3 regions of the Halomonas sp. 113 genome follow, and region 2 is predicted to be linked to each of the others. Evidence: predicted binding sites of a transcription regulator. Region 2 holds the regulator's gene; each other region holds the start of a gene.
The links. The regulator sigma-54, encoded in region 2, starts transcription at its own class of promoters, with help from an activator protein. The targets are predictions, from matches to a motif close to TGGCACNNNNNTTGCTNT.
Positions count from the first base shown of each region.

Region 1 (6,918 bases), 810 kb from region 2:
CCAGCTTATCGGGTGTCTCTTTGGGTGGTGATTGTTTTGCCGACGAGCGCTGGCAGGCGATATCGCGCAGATGGCAAATACCCGACAGCGTTCGCGGTGAAAGCTCCTTCTGCCATGCCTGCTGCGCTTCGGGTGTCGCAAACTCTACAAAGGTGTCGAAGCAGCGCTGTTGATCTGCCATGAGTTGATTGAGCAGCGCGCGATGGGGCTCGTCGAAGTGGCCATGGGTAAAGCCAAAGGCGCCGCAGGCGCGCTCCTGGCCAGCCAGCTCTTTGCCTTGCATTAAGTGGAAAATCGCTACTAGCGTGCGGGTAATATCGGGATCGATAGAGGTATCTGCGGCCTCAAACACAATGGCCAGTAGGCCACTGGTCAACTGGTTAAACGCCTGGGTCGCTGCATCGGGGGTGATAGCAAAGGTATCAATGGCCTGACGAAGCGCGCCAAGTTCGTCAAGCGCGTACCAGACGGCGGCAATCCGGCGCAGTAAGCGCGCGGCGGCCTGGGGGCGGGCCTCCTCACTGAGCGCTTCCAGCCGTTGGCGCATTAGTGTTTCGGCCTGCTGACTGTTTTGCCGGTAGGTGTCGCGGCGGGTTTTGAAGCGCTGCCCCTGGGAAACAAGGTAAATCGTCGATGCGCCCCGTTCACGCTGGAGCATATGAATAAAGCGGCTGATGTCGCCGACAATATCGGCGGTGGTGGCAAGGTGGGTAAGGTTGTCGATATCGCAACGGATGGCGGTTAAGAGCAGTTGCTGCGCTGAAGACATAGAAATTTCCTTGGTGACTCGCCGCCTAAATGTGAACACTCCCATACCGTTATTCTCCCATACCATGCCGAAGCGTATGGGAGTGAACAGGAACGGTTATGGAAGTATGAGTGTACTGGAAAGCGCTTAGCGTAACGACAGAGCGCCCGCGCCTACATCATCACCTACTGCGTCGCTATACGCTTTGGCCTCTTCTGCTTCGGTAGCATCGCTAAAGCGTACCACCAACACACATGAAGCCAGGATCAGTACAGTGAGGCCTAAATAGAACAGACCTTGCTGATAGGTCAGGCTTTCGCTGCGGAACAGAAAGGCAGCGCCTACCGCGCCCACATTACCGCCAGCGCCGACTATGCCCGCCACGGCACCCAGCGCCTTTTTGTTGATAAACGGCACCACGCCAAAAGTAGCGCCTTCCGCCATCTGCACAAACAGGCTGAACACCAGCATTATACCTATCGCTAGACTTAATACGTGCATCTGCGAAAACGCTACCAACGCAATACCTTCGCAAACCAAGGCAATAAACAGCCAGCGAACGCGTCCTTTCAAGCCCCCTTGCTTAGCGAAAAGATCCGAGAAGACGCCGCCTAAAGTACGCGCAAAAATATTCATTAAACCAAACAGACCGGCAATCAGACCCGCGGTGGCCAGGGTAAGATCAAACTTATCAAAGAAGTAGATGGCGGCAATATTGTTGATCGTCAGTTCCACGCCAAAGCAGAGGCCATAGACAACGAACAGCGCCCAAACACGAATATCCTTGGCGGCGGCTAGAAAGCTTTGCGCGGCACCATTTTCTCCTGAAGCTTCAGGCAATTCGCCGCGTGCGCGCAGGTCACTGAAGTTGCCGTTGGGGGCATCCTGGGTAAAGAACCAGTAGCCAATGCCGGTAAAGAACATCACTACACCAGGCACCATCATCGCTAAACGCCAGCCAAAGGCTTCGTTAACGCCCAGCATCAGCATGCCCGAGAAGATTAGTGGCATCAGTATCTGCGTGGTGCCACCACCCAGGTTTCCCCAACCTGCGCTAGTAGCGTTGGCGGTACCGACCACATTGGGGGCGAACATCATCGAGGTGTGGTACTGGGTAATCACGAAGGAGGCACCAATGGCCCCAATGGCTAAGCGCGCCAATAGAAAGGTTTCAAAGCTATCGGCCAAGCCAATGCCCATCACCGGAATAGCGCCTAATATCAGTAGCCCGGTATAGGTTTTACGCGGACCGATGCGGTCACACAGTACGCCAATCGCAAGGCGCACAATGACCGTAATCGCTACCGAAGCGATAATCGTATTGCCGATTTGTGTTTGAGTCAGTGAAAGGTCTTCTCGAACAATCGCCATAAGAGGGGCGATGCCGAACCAGCCGAAGAAACAGATATGAAACGCGAACCATGAAAAGTGGAAAGCGCGCATCTGAGGAGTCGAGAAGTTAAGCAGCCGAATGCGGTTGGCTTTGTTGCGTATGTCCATGGGATGGCCTCACGGGGCATAAAACGAGTTAGTCGCTACGCAACGCAAACAAGTTAGCGCGTTACGCAAACAATTGACGAGAACATGCCTTCATCGTTGAAGGTCAGGCTCGACGCACTCGTACCCAGTTGGGCCTGGTCCACGCCTACCACCACTGGTAGGAGTTATGCAGGTAGTTTGCCAGTTGAATGTTTATTGCTAAAAATCAAAATCTTAATTTATTTTTTGTTGTGCGTGTTAGAGATGAGTGATCAAGTCTATGCTGCATGATTGGGCATGCAACGCCGATTTTGCGGCATCTTGGTGCTAGAAGGGTGCAATGGGCGGACTGAACGTGCAGCCATTATTCATGTAAATAGACGGCATCAATATCCAGTGTGGAGTGGCTACCAATCGCTTCAAAGTGTTCGCTTAACCAACGTTCAGCGGCAGCTTGTCCCTGCTCGAAAAGATGGCATAGAAAAGGCCACTCAGAATTGGATTTGCTGGAGACAGAGAGGCCCTCAAGTGCCTGCTCGCCGCTAATGCGGTGGAACAACGCCTGCTGGTAGCAGTTTTCAATGCCTTGCTCATCGAGGGTATGCTTAAGCAGCGCAATCATACGGATCTCTTTAATCAGTGCTGAGTTAAAGGTGATCTCGTTGAGGCGATTCATAATGGCCGATGCCGAGGTGGGGACTTCGTTACGGCTGATTGGGTTGATTTGTATCAGCAGAATATCCCGTGCGCTGCACTCCTCCATGAGAGGAAACAGGGCGGGGTTACCCATGTAGCCACCATCCCAATACGCTTCGCCGTCGATCTCCACTGCTTGGAATATAAAGGGCAAGCAAGCGGAGGCCATCACCGCGTCAACGCTCATCTCTTCACGGCGGAACACCCGCTGTTTACCCGTGCGTACGTTAGTGGCCGCGACAAACAGCTTAAGCTGTTGGCATTGCCTAACCCGCTCGAAATCAATATGTTCGGCCACGATATCGCGCAGCGGATTTATATTGAGTGGGTTGAGTTGGTAGGGGGAGGCCACACGGCTTAATAGGTCCATCGCAATAAAACCGGGCGAGTGATCCAGGCTCCAGTTGCCGGTCAATATGTCCAAGGGAGAGCGGCGGATGGTGCTGGCCATACCCGCGCGACTCACCGCTTGCCAAAAGTCGTGCAGTGCTTGCCGAGCGGTCTCTTTATCGCCTCTTGTGAGCGCATCGGCCATTACCACGCCATTCATTGCCCCGGCGCTGGTGCCGCTGATGCCCTCAATCTCAATGCGGTCATCTGCCAGTAGGCGATCAATGACACCCCAGGTATAAGCCCCGTGGGCGCCACCGCCTTGTAACGCGAGATCTAGCTTTTTGACCTGTGCCATATGCTTTTTCCCATTGCTGCTGGTGAGGAAAGTGGTTTTATTGCAACCAGCATGGCATAGGCGGCTAGATAAGACGAAAGGCTATTTAGCGTACAACGGCTATTTAAGGTGCGCCCGCAAGCGGTGAGTGATGATTGGTTGAATAGGGCGCCTCATACATGGCGTGCTCCATGAGGTTGTCCAACTGCAGGGCGAGCTGCTGGCTGGCTTCTTCCATGACTCCCAAGGCGGCCAGTTGACCATTGCGGTCGCCCAGACGGGCAAACTTAAGTGCTTCCGCGCCACTGTCATGCATACGGCGATGGGGTGCCGCCAGCGCTCGATAGGCCTCAGTGCGGGCGTAACGTTGGTGACCTTCTCCATGTTGATGCCAGCGCCCTAAACGGCATTGGTGATGGTCTTCTAGGGGAGTGTCTGTGTTGGCAGAGAGGAGCTGCTTATAAAGCCGACACTTCCACACCGCATGATCAAGCTTCGCGGAGTGTAAAAACGCAGCGGTGGCATTGTGATGAATCACCTTGTGCATATGCTGAGCTTGGTCAGCAAGCTGATGCACTGCCTGCTTGGCTGCTTGCGCGGAATGGGTAATCTCTTCGTCGGCCAGACGTTTTTTCACTACGGCCTGCGAGTGTTCTCTTACCTGGCTATTAATTTGCTCCATCAGTAGGCTGAGCTGATGGCTCAAGCTGTGCATAGTCAACGCTAAGCGGTGGACATCGTCTGCAATGGCTGCCAATCCTGGAGATTGCTGGCTAGCGGCATCGGTGCTGCCAAGCAGACCTTGGCTATGGGCCGTTTCGAGGGCCGTACTTACCGCTAACGCCTGGGCGTGGCCTGCACTACGGGCGAGAGCGACCTGTAGCTGGCTTAAGGCGTGCAGAGTTTTAGCTAACACTAATGGGGGTAACGCTTCGGTACGTTCAGTGTCGTGGCAGCGTTGGTCAAGGCTACTGACCGCCTGTTCAGCGGTGGCAATTAAATTAACCGTTTCCGTTAGGGTGGCCCGCTCGCCGGCAAGCTGATCCGCGTACTCCTGTATGCCACTATTGAGAGAAGCCAGCATATCCGCGCCTCTTGCCTGCAGCATGCCGATGGATTGTGCCGGTTTCATCAGGCTCAATAATCGACAACTGGGGGAGGGGGTAGCAGCGTCAAGCTGAATGCGTAACTCGGCAACTTCCTGTTCCAGGCGGCGAATTTTTTGGTACGGGTGCATAAAGGTGAACATGGCAGAGACACCTACGGCAGATAGCAATATTTTGTGTTAATTTGTCACAAAGTATTGCAGAGGGTTCCCCTGTGCGCCTGATTTAGCGGCCGAAAATGATAAAATTCAGCTACTGATTGCCTGTAAGACTGAGGTTGTTAACGTTCCCCTCATTAAGAGTCTGGGTAACATTAGCGCCGGGCTAGCTGTGCGGCGGTGGCCGTGCAGCCTAAAAACGCGGAGGTGGCCAGCCACTCGGCATCGGGATAATAAGCGAACACATACTGATCCTCTTTTAGACTGTCGATCAGCGGGTAAGTGACGTTTTCGCGTACCGCTGGACAGCCATGGCTGCGCCCGAGCCGCCCCGTTTGGTTGATAAAGGCGTCGCTTACATAGTCCGCGCCGTGGATCACAATAGCGCGCTCAAACGCCAAGTCATTGACGTTGGGTTCCAGACCCTCCAGGCGCAGTGAATAGCCGTTGCGCCCATAGTAGCTGTTCATAGTGCGAAATAGGCCAATGCTGGATTGATGGCTATCGGGGGTATTGGAAAACGTCTCTGCTTGGGCGTCGCCAGACCCCTGGCCGTGGGAGACCAGCTCTTCGAAGAGTAGCTTATGCTGGCGCAAATCAAATACCCACAAGCGCGGCTCGGTAGATGGCAGCGAGTAATCGATCACTGCCAAGCGCTCGGCATTAGGCTCGGCGCAGTTAAGCGCTTGGGCGGCTAAACGCAGCGCATCGGGCGAGGCCTGGGGGGCGAGCTGCAGCAACTGATGGTGTAAAGGCAGTATGCCGCGAGGTGGCGTTGAATCAACTTGGGCGAAGAAACTGGCAGCGTGGAGCGGTAATGTAAATAATATAAAAGGGAGAGAAAATAATAACGTGGCAACATTTAAACGAAGAGCCATAAAAGTCGATCCTACGAGCAATATAAGTCATTATAAAGATTAGCCGACTAATATAAAAAACAGGGTCGGCGATGTGGAAGACTATAGTAACGCAAGGAGAGGGCGATGAACGAGATACAGCCACTAAGACAATGGGCGATAGGGGTCGCTCTTTGTCTCACGCTTACCCACAGCCCTTTAGGCATTAGCTATGCGAATGCGGATTCAGCGCCGTTACAACAGGCGTTAGCCCAGCAATTAAGCGCGGTTGAGGCGCAGCGGCTACCCGTTACTGAGTTTTATCAACTGCGCGATGGGCAGCCCGCCTGGCAGGCAGCCGTGGCGGTTGAGTCTCTGGTTGCTGCGTTGAATAGCTTGGAAACCGATGGTCTAACACCCGAGGATTACCACGCTGATACACTGATTGATGAGTTCCAGCGCAGTCAGGCAAGCAGTCAAGCCGCTCAGGCGTCGTTTGATATTAAAGCAACTCGAGCGTTGCTGCTGGCGCTGGATCATTTAGAACGCGGTAAGGTGAACCCGCGCGATGTCGAACCCCAGTGGGATGCGCCGCGCCCTGAGCGTCGCTACTCACTGCTGCGTGTGGTGCATGCCGTCGATGACCGCTCGCTTGATAACGCGATCGCGCTGGCTCGGCCCTCGTCTGCTGAATATCAGCAACTGCGCGATGCCTTGAAGCAGCATTATCAGTTGGCTAACCTGGGCAGCGTGCCCTACTTGGCTGCGCGAGAAGAGTCGTTGCGGCCAGGCGATGAAGCCGACGATGTGAGCGTGCTGCGCCAGCGCCTGGCACTATGGGGAGAGGCTGAGTTACAGGTGGCGGATAGCAGCGCCTATCCATTAATCGGTGTACAAGCCGGGTCGAATCGGCGTGCCTTTGATGCACCGCTGGAAGCCGCTGTGAGGCGTTTCCAGCGCCGTCATTTGCTGCAGGAAGATGGTGTAGTGGGCGAACAAACTCGCTTGGCGTTGAACACCTCAGTGGCGTCGCGAATCGACCAGCTGCGGGTCAATTTAGAGCGCGCGCGGTGGATCCGTCCGATGCAGTCTGCTGAGCCACGAGTATGGGTTGATATTGCAGGCTACCGGATGCACTACGTGCGCCCTAACGGCCAGCACTGGGACGCCCGTGTGGTGGTAGGAACCCCGCGGCGCGAGACGCCGATTATCCACTCTACGATCAGCC
Region 1 covers NZ_LR881453.1:1,177,561-1,184,478, forward strand. Annotated here, with positions in the region: gene YERSI8AC_RS05555 (nitrate regulatory protein) at 1-769, opposite strand, end outside; gene YERSI8AC_RS05560 (NarK family nitrate/nitrite MFS transporter) at 896-2,248, opposite strand; gene YERSI8AC_RS05565 (patatin-like phospholipase family protein) at 2,592-3,611, opposite strand; gene YERSI8AC_RS05570 (CZB domain-containing protein) at 3,715-4,839, opposite strand; gene YERSI8AC_RS05575 (murein L,D-transpeptidase catalytic domain family protein) at 5,010-5,732, opposite strand; gene YERSI8AC_RS05580 (L,D-transpeptidase family protein) at 5,838-6,918, shown strand, end outside.
Region 1: the regulator sigma-54 is predicted to act here: its motif matches at 2,414-2,431, upstream of YERSI8AC_RS05560 (NarK family nitrate/nitrite MFS transporter).

Region 2 (6,918 bases):
ACATCACGCCCATCAATGAGTATTCGACCACTCTCCGGGGTTAGCTGGCCGCCGATCAGCTTCAGTAGCGTGGTTTTACCGGTACCACTTGGTCCCATGATCGCGGTTACTTTACCCCGCGGTATGGTCATATTCACGCCACGGAAAATTTCGTGATCACCACGCGAAAAGTAAAGCTCTTCAATTTCTATAAAGGGTGCATCTGTCATGGATCAGTTGACTCTTAACGAGGCGCGACTAAAGCTGTATAGCATACCCTACTTGCGGCTATCGCAATTAGAAAACAGCGTTTCTAAAACATTATCGAACATTGTACTATAACGCTACAAGGCATTACTGCACGAATGGGCTTTCCTATTGTTCAGGGTTATCAAAGTTGCAAAGGCTTGCTTACCCTCGCCTAAACCTGCTCTCGACACTGGTGATGCGGGTATGCCCCCAGGGAGTCGCCTCAATTACTGCCTATTAGAGGTGTCGAGATGTTATTCTTACCGGTTACTACTTGTATATTTTCATTTGTTAAGAGAAAACGCTATGCGCCAGCCTATCGCCCCCTCCAGCCTACTACGTGAAAGCGCACTGCGTACGCTACAAATCGAGCAGGCAGCGATTGGAGGCCTTCAGGCTAAGCTAGACGAAAGCTTTGATCGCGCCTGTGAGCTAATTCTCGCCTGCCAAGGTCGTGTCGTGGTGACCGGTATGGGCAAGTCGGGGCATATTGCTGGCAAGCTAGCGGCGACACTTGCCAGTACCGGCACGCCGGCTTTTTTCGTTCACCCCGGCGAAGCCAGCCATGGCGATCTAGGCATGATTACCCGCGCAGATGTAGTGTTGGCGCTCTCTAACTCGGGCGAAACTGCCGAAGTCACTGCTCTGCTACCACTGCTTAAACGCCTGGGCACACCGCTGGTCAGCATGACGGGGCGGCCCCACTCCACGCTTGCCAAGCACGCTGATGCGCACCTAAACAGTGGCGTCGAGCGTGAGGCTTGCCCGCTCGATCTAGCCCCCACCAGTTCCACCACCGCTGCCCTCGCCCTGGGTGATGCACTGGCGGTTGCGTTACTGGAAGCACGCGGCTTTACCGCTGAAGATTTTGCCCTCTCCCACCCCGGCGGCAGTTTGGGCAAGCGCTTACTGCTACGCGTTAGAGACCTCATGCACGACGGCGCACGCCTGCCCCAAGTCGCATTGGGCAGCCCGCTGCGCGACGCATTACTCGAAATTACCCGGCAAGGGCTTGGCTTTACCTGCGTAGTGGATAGCGAAGGACGATTAGCGGGGGTCTACACCGATGGCGATCTACGCCGCACGCTGGATCAATTCCATAATCTGCGCGACGTGCGCGTTGATGATGTCATGACCCGGCCGGGCAAGCGCATAGGCCCCGATATCCTGGCGGCCGAAGCGGTACGTATCATGGAAGAAAGCCGTATTACCGCGCTAGCGGTGGTTGATGAACAACAGCGCCCAATTGGGGCTCTACATATGCACGACCTGCTCGCCAGCGGCGTTATTTAACCCAGCGGCGCCAACACGACCTGCTTTACGAACTGATTGATATGGAGGTTCTATGACCCTACCTGCCTCGCTACTCGACCGACTCCGCCGTGTACGCCTGCTAGCACTGGATGTTGACGGCGTCCTTACCGATGGGCGCCTCTACTTTCAGGCCGATGGTATCGAAATCAAAGCATTCCACACCCAGGATGGCCACGGGCTAAAGCTTCTCAAACGCGTGGGCGTACATGTCGCGTTGATTACCGGGCGCGACTCCCCCATGGTTAGCCAACGCGCGGCGGCACTCGGCATTGACCATGTTCACCAAGGCTGTGAAGACAAGCTGGCCACACTGCGCGGGCTCTGCCAGCGCCTCGATATTGAACTAGAGCAGGTGGCTTATTGTGGCGACGACCTACCCGACCTAGCGGCTATCAAACGTTGCGGCGTCGGCATTACCGTGCCAAACGCGCCGGACTATATGCATACCCACGCCGACTGGACTACCGAACGCCTGGGTGGCCACGGTGCCGTACGTGAGATCTGCGATACGCTGCTTGAATCTCAAGGACACTGGGGCGCGGTGCTCGACACCTATCTGCACGGCCGCACGTAAATGTTTAAACGCTTTAAAGTACGCCTCTGGTTAGCCGGGCTAGTCATCGCGCTGGGGATTCTGCTGGTATGGCTTGACCCCCGCGGGCCTCAAGACACCAGCATCGATCCCGAAGCACAGGCTCAGGAACCTGGCCACGTGCTGGAAAATGCCGAGATTACCCTATTCGGGGATAACGGCAGTGTCATGCAGTCGCTAAAAACACCGCGCCTTATCCATACCCCGCAGCGCAGCGAAACCTGGACGGAAGAGCCCGAGGCAGTACTGTATGACAGCGAAAACCGTCAGTGGCTGGCCAGCGCCGCTGTAGGCACGCTCAACACCGCTACCCAAGCCCTGCTGCTGTCAGGTTCGGCTCGGCTGTTTGCACCAGATGAAGGCTGGCAGCTAGATACCGAGCTACTGCACTATGATGGCCTCGAGCAGCATGCATGGAGTGACACACCGGTATTGATGCAGCAACCGCCACAGCAAATGAGCGCTTCACATATGGACGTTTGGCTTAACACCAGCCAGGTTCGCTTAACGGATAATGTGCGCGGCACGCACCCCCCGGCCACACAACGCTAATAGGAACCGCCATGAAAGCCATGATTTCCCCAGCCCTGCTCTACACTGCACTGTTCGGTTTAGCGATACCTTTATCAGTGTTAGCCCAAACCAACTCATCTTCCCAACAAGCCCCAGTGGAAGTGGAAGCCGACCGTTTAGATCTTGATCAGCGGGCAGGCACAGCTGTTTATACTGGGGATGTGGACATTCGCCAAGGCGAAATGCAGCTGCGCGGCGAGCGGGTAGAGATCGAACGCAACGACGCGGGCGAACTCTCGACAGCCACCGCTACCGGTGAGCGCGCCTACTTGCGCCATCAAGGCGAAGGGCAAGAAGGCCCCACGGAAGGCTGGGCGCGGCGGATTATTTATCACGTCGCCGAGCGTCGCGTAGAGCTGATCGACCAAGCCGAACTGACCCAGCAAGAGGACACCTTTAGTGGCGGTCGCCTTGAGTATTTTATTGACCGAGAAGTGATTCAAGCGCGCTCTGACGTTGATGGCAGCGAGCCCCAGCGCATACGCATGACCCTTCAGCCTGAACAATAGGGAGCCTAGCTGTGGCCACTGCTGACACTGCGCCGATCAAAACCCTTTATGCCCACCACCTGGCTAAAAGCTACAAACGCCGCCGAGTGGTCAAAGACATCAATCTAGAGATATCCCAAGGCAGTGTCGTTGGCCTTTTGGGCCCCAACGGCGCGGGCAAAACCACCTCATTTTATATGATTGTTGGGCTGGTCAAATCCGACGCTGGCAAGGTGGGTATCGACGATGTGGATTTAACGCGCGCCCCCATGCACGAGCGCGCAGCTGCGGGGATTGGCTATCTACCTCAAGAGGCGTCTATTTTCCGCAAACTCTCGGTTGCCGAGAATATTATGGCGATACTCGAGACCCGCAAAGAGCTTAACCGCAGCGATCGCGAACAGCGCCTGGAAGCGCTACTCGAAGACTTCCATATCACCCATATTCGCGACAACCTGGGCATGAGCCTTTCGGGCGGCGAGCGCAGGCGTGTAGAAATAGCCCGCTCGCTAGCCACAGAGCCCGCTTTTATACTGCTCGATGAGCCTTTTGCGGGCGTTGACCCCATCTCGGTAGGTGAGATTAAAACCATCATTCGTGCACTGAAACAGCGCCATATCGGCGTGCTGATCACCGATCACAACGTGCGTGAAACACTAGACATTTGCGATATCGCCTATATCGTCGGCGATGGGCAAATCATCGCCAGTGGCTCGCCCGCCTCGATTCTCACCAACCAAAAAGTAAGGGATGTGTATTTGGGCGCCGATTTTCGCCTGTAATGTTTTTGCCTTAATCGCCCCTAAATAGCGCTTTAAAACAACTTTACGACCAATGGCATGCTTATTGCACTTGCGCCAAGCACTCACTCGCACTAGGGTGGAGCATTCTGATTAACGAGTGGTTCTCAGATGGTCATGAAAGCTTCTCTCCAACTGCGTATCGGCACACAGCTGACCATGACGCCCCAGTTGCAGCAGGCCATTGCGCTGCTGCAACTCTCTACGCTGGATCTTCGTCAAGAAATTCAGCAGGCCCTCGATGCCAATCCCATGCTGGAGCAGGAAGATGAATTTAGTGAACAGGCTGTCAGCGAGCCTAAGGAAGAAGAGTGGTCAGAGAGCATCCCTACTGAGCTCTCGGTAGATAGCGACTGGTCAGATACCTATCAAGATATGGGAAGCCAGGGGGGCAGCAGCAGCGAAGGCCCCGACTTTGAGCGCCAGGCAGCCGGGCAGAGCCTTCATGGCCACCTGCTGTGGCAACTCGCCATGACCGATTTTAGCGCTCGCGAGCAGCTTGTCGCGGAAAGTTTAATCGACGCGCTAGACGCCAACGGCTACCTGACCCAGCCGCTCAACGACATCCGTGAAGGGCTTCGTGCCCAGGGCATTGACGGGCTAAGCCAACGCGAAGTGGAAACCATTCTACTCAAGCTCCAGCAGTTTGAGCCGACCGGCATATTTGCCCGTGACTTGCGTGAATGCTTGATGCTGCAGCTCGCCGCTCTCCCCGATAATACGCCACTGCTGGTTCCCGCCCGCCGCTTGGTGCGGCAGTTTCTCGAAGCGCTTGGCAAAGACGATATGCGTCTGCTGAAACGCCGTCTAGGGCTCGACGACGAACAGCTGTCCGATGTCATCCTGCTTATTCGCAGCCTAGACCCACGCCCAGGCAGCGCCTACGGCGACACCGATGACAGCTATGTCACCCCCGATCTAGTCGTCCGCCACGATAATGAAGGCTGGCATTTAGAGCTCAACCCCGAGGCCCTGCCACGGCTGCGCATTCAGCCCGACTACGCCAGCTTGATTAAGCGTGCGGATAAAAGCGATGACAACCAGTTTCTCAAAGAGCACTTGCAGGAAGCGCGCTGGTTGATCAAGAGCCTCTCTAGCCGAAACGATACGCTGCTGCGTGTTGGTCGCGAAATCATTACCCGCCAGATTGGCTTTTTAGAGCACGGCGAAGAAGCCATGAAACCACTGATACTGGCCGACATTGCCGAAGCCGTGGAGATGCACGAGTCGACTATTTCACGGGTAACGACGCAAAAATATATCCATACACCCCGTGGTGTGTTTGAACTCAAATACTTTTTCTCAAGCCAGGTGAGCGGTCAAGATGGCGACAGCCACTCCAGCACCGCCATCCGTGCACGACTCAAGAAACTGATTCAAGAGGAGCCGCCCGGCAAGCCGCTTTCAGACAGCCGCTTAGTGACGCTATTAGGCGAAGGAGGGATTCAAGTGGCGCGTCGTACGGTGGCGAAATACCGTGAAGCCATGGGCATTCCCTCTTCCAGTGAACGGCGTCGTTTGCGCTAACTTCGTTAACGTTTCAGGGAAACTCTCGACAAGGGCTTTGCAACGCGGCAAAAAGGGTTACAATCGAAGTACAGTCCGATGGATAAGGAGCACGTCAATGCAAGTAAATATCACTGGTCATCACGTAGAACTGACTGACGCCTTGCGTGACTATGTCAACGAGAAGCTTGAGCGTGTAGAGCGCCATTACGACAATATAACTACGGTGCAAGTCACCTTATCAGTGGAGAAAGAGCGCCAGCAGGCCGCCTGTACGCTGCACGCCGCAGGTGCTGACTTACATGCGGAAGCCCTAGACAGTGATATGTACGCCGCTATCGACGCACTAGCGGACAAAATCGACCGTCAACTCGTTAAACACAAGGAAAAAGCACAAGCTCGCGCCCAAGGCGCCGGTGTGCGTTAATTCAATGACGTTGGAAACCATACTCCCCCCGGAACGCGTTCTGTTCGACGTCCCCGGGGGCAGCAAAAAAAGGGTGCTGGAGTTTTACAGCACCTTTATCGCCCAAAATATCCCCAGCCTGGACAGCCAAGAAGTGTTTAGCCGTTTAATCGGCCGCGAGCGCTTAGGTAGTACGGGTATTGGTAACGGCGTGGCTATTCCTCATGCGCGTAGCCCCCACTGCAACGCCCCTATCGCTGGATTTTTGAAACTGGCTGAAGCGATCGATTTTGACGCTATCGACGGCGACCCGGTAGATCTGGTGTTTGTCCTGTTGGTACCCGAAGAGGCAGATGACACGCATCTCTCACTACTGGGTCAGGTAGCGACCATCATGAATGATGCGGACACGCGCCAGCAACTGCGTAAAGCAGCCAGCCAGCGCGAACTGCTTGAGCTGATTACCGCCAAAATTCGCGAGCAATCAGCGGCCTAAGGGTCTGAAACCCTGTTCAGGGCAGATCACAGCAGGTTATCCGCTCACCACCCTCAACGCAGCTTGATCAAAGCAAAGAGAGACTCTATGCAACTGGTGATCATTAGCGGCCGCTCCGGGTCAGGTAAATCTATCGCCTTGCAAGCGCTGGAAGATCTTGGCTACTACGCGATTGATAACCTCCCAGCTATGTTGCTGGGGTCGTTGGTGGATGAACTGCGTGACCAGGGCGACCGAGCACATTTAGCGGTGAGTATTGATGCCCGCAATTTGCCGGGAGCTCTGGAGCGCCTGCCCTCTTTATTAGACGAGTTGCGCCAGCGTAAAATCGTCTTTCAAGTTATTTACCTGACCACCGATGCGCGCATACTGCTTGAGCGTTACTCAGCAACGCGTCGCCGTCATCCGCTGACCCGCGATAGCGAAATGACGCTGGAAGAGGCGATCAATAAAGAAGAGACGACGCTAGAGGATATTCGCGATCTGGCCGATCTATTGATCGATACATCACGATT
Region 2 covers NZ_LR881453.1:1,982,953-1,989,870, reverse strand. Annotated here, with positions in the region: gene YERSI8AC_RS09300 (ATP-binding cassette domain-containing protein) at 1-209, opposite strand, end outside; gene YERSI8AC_RS09295 (KpsF/GutQ family sugar-phosphate isomerase) at 535-1,521, shown strand; gene YERSI8AC_RS09290 (KdsC family phosphatase) at 1,574-2,116, shown strand; gene lptC (LPS export ABC transporter periplasmic protein LptC) at 2,117-2,686, shown strand; gene lptA (lipopolysaccharide transport periplasmic protein LptA) at 2,698-3,216, shown strand; gene lptB (LPS export ABC transporter ATP-binding protein) at 3,228-3,977, shown strand; gene YERSI8AC_RS09270 (RNA polymerase factor sigma-54) at 4,107-5,522, shown strand; gene hpf (ribosome hibernation-promoting factor, HPF/YfiA family) at 5,620-5,928, shown strand; gene YERSI8AC_RS09260 (PTS sugar transporter subunit IIA) at 5,933-6,403, shown strand; gene rapZ (RNase adapter RapZ) at 6,491-6,918, shown strand, end outside.

Region 3 (6,525 bases), 2.9 Mb from region 2:
TTGGGTTTCGTGCAAGGCGCTAGCCAGTGCCAGACCGGGCAGCACCGGGCCCAGCTCTTCATCATCCAGCGTAAGTGCCTGATTAACGGCATTCACTAGCGCGGGGCGCAGTTGTTCAATTACTCGCTGGGCAGCGGTGTGGCCAAGCGGCAAGGCTTTACAGGCCACCGCTAGCTGGTTCTCCATCCACGCCCAGGCAAACCCCAGCAGCGTTTGGCGAACAGACACGCCACGGACGTGGGCCGTGTAGGCAAACAGCGTTACATAACCTGCTTGGGGCGGAAGCAAGGGTGGGAGTAATCCCTCACTTTGCAACTGCTGCTCTCTCGGCAACAAGTTCAAGCTGCCCAGTAGGCGTTTTAGCGAAGCGCCCAGCCTGCTATCTTCGGCGGCGAGCTCGGCGGTTTCCCGGGTAGCAGCCAGCCACTCATCCCACGCGGCAATTGATTTACGACCTTCTGCCATGTCCGCCTGGCCAAACGCATCATGCAACCGCGCCAGCACTGGCAGTTCGCAGCGGGTTAAGCCATCTTCCAGCACACCGTTTAGCCACTCGGCGAGGCTGGCTTCATCGCGCACCCAGTCCAGCTCAAAGGCGCTTTCCAGACCTTGGGAAAAGGCAAAGGCGCCGATGGGCAACGCTGGGCTCACCAACTGCATCAACCCTAGCAGCGCTAGCTCATCACTTTGGCTTTCTAGCGCAGTGAGTTCAGTGGGCATGGTGGTGCTCATGCGAGTGGTCATGATCGTGGTCGTGTGAATGACCATGTGAATGTCCGCCACCTACTTGGTTATAAGCACCCGGCTCCGGGTCGAACGTTGCGTTGTGGTGCTCTAGTTCGGCACCTAATAGCTCGGCGAGCTCTTCCAACACGTGATCCGGCGGAAAGCGCACCCAGCCGCCCTGTTCATCTTCCCCCAGCGCGAGCTGCACATGGCGGTTGCCTAAGTGGTAGGCAAGCTTCGCCAGCGGTAAGCCGGTGCTCACCCGCGCGGTGACCACCGGTTCTACTGCCGCACAGACACGCACGACTTCGCCACTCTCGGCTTTTAAACCTTCGCCACTGCGCAATACCGGGCCGCGATCCAGAAACAGCCCCAGCTCGCGGCCGCTATCGCTCTCGGCTTTCAAGCGGCCACGAATGCGCAGCTCGAAGGGCAGTGTCAGCGTGTCGCTGGCGGCGCTTTCGTCTATGGGGCCGAGGCGTTCAATCAGTTTCAACATCGATATTGTCCTGTTATAAGCCCTGGTGGCTCGCCGGGAGCAGCCCTACGAGAGGGCGCTGTGAATACCTCCCTGTACGCTACTTTTGCCATCCCTGGCAAAAGACCCTCTCTACGGGCTACTCCCGGCTATCATGTCATGGGAGTGTATTCTCTATGCTCAAAACAAGTGATACCGCTGCGCCAGCGGTAGCTCGGTCGCGGGTTCGCAGGTGAGCAGTTCGCCATTGCAGTGTACTTCGTAGGTTTGCGGGTCGACGGTGAGTTCTGGACAGGCGTCGTTGAGCTTCATGTCTCTCTTACGCACGCCGCGCACGTTCTTACAGGCGGAGAGCGTGCTGTGTAGACCCAAGCGCTCTTTGATGCCCGCATCGATCGCCGCTTGGCTGACGAAATTGAGCCGCGTCTGGCTGGCAGCGCGGCCAAAGGTGCCGAACATGGGGCGGTAATGTACCGGCTGCGGCGTGGGAATCGAGGCGTTGGGGTCACCCATGGGCGCTGCCGCAATCATGCCGCCTTTGATCATCATGGCCGGTTTGACGCCGAAAAAGGCCGGTTTCCACAGCACCAGGTCCGCCAGCTTACCCACTTCGATAGACCCCACCTCATGGGCGATGCCATGGGTAATCGCGGGGTTAATGGTGTACTTGGCAATATAGCGCTTGGCGCGGAAGTTATCGGCGCCCAGCGCTTCATCTTCCGGCAGCAGGCCGCGCTGCACCTTCATTTTGTGCGCCGTCTGCCAGGTACGGCAGACCACTTCACCGACCCGCCCCATGGCTTGGGAGTCGGAGGCGATCATCGAGATCACGCCCAGGTCATGCAGGATATCCTCGGCGGCGATGGTTTCGCGGCGAATGCGCGAGTCGGCAAACGCGACGTCTTCGGGAATATTGGGGTCCAGGTGGTGGCACACCATCAGCATATCGAGATGCTCGTCGATGGTGTTAACCGTGTAGGGCCGGGTGGGGTTAGTCGATGACGGCAGCACGTACTCTTTGGCACACGCCGTGAGGATATCGGGCGCGTGGCCGCCACCAGCACCTTCGGTGTGGTAGGTGTGAATACCGCGCTCTTTGAACGCCGCCAGGGTGTCTTCCACAAAGCCCGATTCGTTTAGGGTGTCGGTGTGGATCGCCACTTGCACATCGTAGGCATCCGCCACGTTGAGGCAGTTGTTGATTGAGGCAGGTGTAGTGCCCCAATCTTCGTGCAATTTGAGCCCCATGGCGCCTGCTTGGAGCTGGAGCTCCAGGGACTCGGGCAGGCTGGCGTTGCCCTTGCCCAGAAAGCCGATATTCATGGGCATATCGTCGACCGCCTGGAGCATTTTGCCGATGTGCCATGCGCCGGGAGTACAGGTGGTAGCGTTGGTGCCAGTCGCCGGGCCGGTGCCGCCGCCCAGCATGGTGGTCACGCCGCTCATCAGCGCTTCTTCGACCTGCTGAGGGCAGATAAAGTGGATATGGGAATCAATGCCGCCCGCGGTCAGGATCTTCCCTTCGCCGGAGATGATTTCGGTGCCGGGGCCAATGACGATTTCAACATCAGGCTGTACGTCAGGGTTGCCCGCTTTTCCAATCGCGGCGATGCGGCCATTTTGAATGCCCACGTCGGCTTTGACGATACCCCACCAATCCAGAATCAGCGCGTTAGTAATCACGGTATCCATTACCGTGTCGTCGGCGCGCTGGCTTTGGCCCATGCCGTCGCGGATAACTTTGCCGCCGCCGAATTTCACTTCATCGCCGTAGTGGGTAGCATCCTGTTCGACTTCAATCCACAGCTCGGTATCGCCCAGACGCACGCGGTCACCCACCGTGGGGCCATACATATCGGCATAGGCTTGCCGACTGATCTTGTTAACCGGTTTCATTGTTTACCTCCGTCGAGCGCGCCCATGACATCGCCGCGAAAACCATAAATTTCACGCTTGCCAACAAAGGGAATCAGCGTAACTTCACGGGTTTGGCCAGGCTCAAAGCGAATCGCCGTGCCTGCAGCCACATCCAAGCGAAAGCCACGGGTTTTATCGCGATCAAACACCAGCGCGGGATTGGCTTCGGCAAAGTGGTAGTGGGAACCGATCTGTATCGGCCGGTCGCCGGTATTGGCCACCTCGACGCTAATCCGCTCACGTCCCGCGCATAGCTCGATATCGCCTTCTTTTAACTTGTACTCACCGGGAATCATTTGGTTGCTCCTTTGTTTTTTTGTGAGGTGTGAGGTGTAAAGAGAGAGGTATGAGGGGTGCGTAACCCACTACTACTCACCCCTAACTATTCACTCCTCACCCCTCACAATTAACCCCTCACACAATAGGCGTATGGACAGTGACCAGCTTGGTGCCGTCGGGGAAAGTGGCTTCCACCTGCACTTCGTCGACCATCTCGGCGACACCGTCCATCACATCCTCACGGCTAAGGATTTCGCGACCATAGCTCATTAAGTCCGCTACGCTGCGGCCATCCCGGGCGCCTTCCATAATCTCGAAGCTGATCAGCGCCACCGCTTCCGGGTAATTGAGTTTTAAACCACGCGCCTTGCGGCGCTCCGCCAATTGGGCGGCTGAGAACAGCAGCAGCTTGTCTTTGTCTCTTGGGGTTAATTCCATGGAATGTGTCTCCAGCAGTGCATCGCAGTGATGCTAATTAGGTTAGCCAAATTCGTGGTGTATGTGCTTCACGCTCGATCCAGCGGGGGCGCAGCAGTTGCCAAGCCTGTTCGCATAACGCCCAGGCTTCGTTACGCGAGTTGCCTAAATAGCGCAGCAGCAGAACACCGTGGCGGACGGTGACCGCCCAGCGCGGGTTATCCGGCAGCGCTTCACGCAAGGCTTCAATGGCAGCAGGCGCGTCGGCAATCCCCACTGCCCAGAGCGTGGCCTGCACCGTGGCACCGCCCTGCCCCCAGCGCCCGGCAAAGCGTGGGTGTAGTGGGTCTAGCGGTTGGCGCTCTAGCCACAGCGGTTTGCCATCCAGGGTTAAGCGGAAGTGCTGCTCAATACGCCCGGAAACATAGGGTAAGTCGCTGGCCGGGCGGCCCAGTGCCATCACTTCCCAGCCCAGACAACGGGCGCTGCCGTGAAGGTCAATTTGGGTGCGCTGTTCACCCTTGGAACCATCAAAGGCAATGGTCTCCTGGGGCAGCCATTCAAGTGTCGCGTCATCTTCAACGCTCAACCGGGTATGCTGCGTCCAGGCTACGCCCTGGCTGTCGGCTTTATAGAGTTTATTGGCAGCCGGGGTCGTCAGCAGCGCATGGGCACCGCTCTCTACATGGGCACTAATGGTAAGCGCATCGCCGCTGACTAGCCCGCCCGGCGGGTGAAGCACATAAACATGGCAAGCCTCACCGCTTCCTTCGGGATAGAAAGGGCGCTGCACCCGCAGTGGCCCTTGATGACGCGCCTGCACCATGCGAGTGGCGCCGTCACGATGGGCGAAGGTGAGTGCTAACGAAGCCGCCCAATGGCGGCCTGCATCGAAGCGGTGGCCAGAGGCAATGTGTGGTTTGGCGAGTTCGCACAGGATCATGGGTTGCTACCGCTTCCTTTTCACTAAGCCTTTGACATAGGTAAGCAATTAATGCGCCAAAATGGTGAAAGCCCTGCTGTGCGGTCAATGGTAGGGATGAACGGCGGTGGCTTGCAGTACTACGCATCTAGGCGCACCAAAACAGAACGGTATCAGGCCCAGCATGCACCAAATAAATGCACTCACTGCTTATTTAGCGCTCTGCCTGCACTCACTCTTCACACCATTACTGCACAACGACCCGGTCACGACCGCCACGCTTCGCTTCATAAAGGGCCTGATCAGCACGCTGCAGGGAGTGGTGATAGTCTGGGTGACCATCGTGAAGCGTTACACCCACGCTAATCGTCACGTTAAGCAGCGTATCGGCACCGGCGAGCATCGGCTCCTTAGCCACCGATTGGCGTAAACGCTCAGCAAATAACCGGCTGCCGTCATGGTCAGTATTGACCAGCACAATCAAAAACTCCTCGCCGCCCATGCGAAACACGTAATCACCCCCACGGGTGGAGCGATCAAGGATGCTCGCCACCTGCTGCAGCACGTTGTCGCCGGCGTCGTGCCCATGGGTATCGTTGATCGATTTGAAGTGATCGATATCTACCATCAACAGCGCAAAGCAGTGCTCCGAGTGGCGGGCAATGTCTATTTCGCGACTAAGCACCACTGACAAAAACTTGCGGTTGAGCAACCGGGTTAAGCTGTCGCGCCCTGCATCCAAACCGGAGGCGCGCTCTAATACATTGTCGAGCAGCATCAACACCGTACGGGCGGCATCACGAATCTCGCCCAGCGCCTTAAGTCGCTGGCTAGCATCTTCATGCATCAGCACTTCCAGCCACTCACGATCCACTTGCTGAATATGGCGTGAAATAGTGGCAATCTCCGGCACGCCCTCGAACGCATGGCACGCTTTATGGAAGTACCACAGACCAAAATCGGAATTGGATAACCGCGGCAGCGTGGCGATATCCTGCTGGGCAGCTATGGCAAACATCAGCGCATTCTCCCAATTCAACAACGCCGAACGCTGGCGTTCACGCTCGTCGCCAATGCTCTGGGTGAGTGAAAACAGCTTGTACGCCTCTTCAGTGCGCGCATTACGGTCACTGGCCACCGAGTAGGCGTGGCTCATGATTTCCATGGCCATATCAATATGGTCGGAGACGTACACCGAGGCATCCCCCGGCGATAGCGGGCTTTTGAACGTGGCGTTGATCTGTTGATAAAACACCTGCTTAAGCTGCCGCGCTCCACTTAGCACCAGGTTGACCGGAATATCGATGCGGGCATGCACCTGCCCCACTTTTTCCTGCTGCTCAACCAGGGACTCAAAATCGGCGTGCTCAACGGCAAACATGGCCTTCAGCCAGCGCTGCATTGAGGGGTGTAAACGCTGCTCCACTTGATCGTTGGAGAGAAACAGCGAGGCATGCGGGTCTTCCAACATCACCCGGTAAAAGTGGTCAGCAAAGCTTTGCCCGTGGTGCTCTACCAACGTCTCGACTGCTTGCCGCAACGGTTTGGGCGTGCGCTCCAGAAGCGCTTGCCACTCGGCGGCGAGCTGATGTTTATCTTTATAGCGCATACCCCACCTGCTTCTTATTGATCAACAGCCAATATTACACGCCAAGCATTTTCGTCAACCGAACACAGAGCAGGGTTTTAGCGAATAAGCCCGCCAGATATCTTCTGTCATGTGCATCACTTGACGGCGGTAAAAGCATCATGTATATCAAATGATAGACTTTTGAAGTATCAAATG
Region 3 covers NZ_LR881453.1:4,913,506-4,920,030, forward strand. Annotated here, with positions in the region: gene YERSI8AC_RS22835 (urease accessory protein UreF) at 1-720, opposite strand, end outside; gene ureE (urease accessory protein UreE) at 710-1,225, opposite strand; gene ureC (urease subunit alpha) at 1,385-3,100, opposite strand; gene YERSI8AC_RS22850 (urease subunit beta) at 3,097-3,417, opposite strand; gene YERSI8AC_RS22855 (urease subunit gamma) at 3,536-3,838, opposite strand; gene YERSI8AC_RS22860 (urease accessory protein UreD) at 3,876-4,760, opposite strand; gene YERSI8AC_RS22865 (diguanylate cyclase) at 4,987-6,348, opposite strand.
Region 3: the regulator sigma-54 is predicted to act here: its motif matches at 4,802-4,819, upstream of YERSI8AC_RS22860 (urease accessory protein UreD).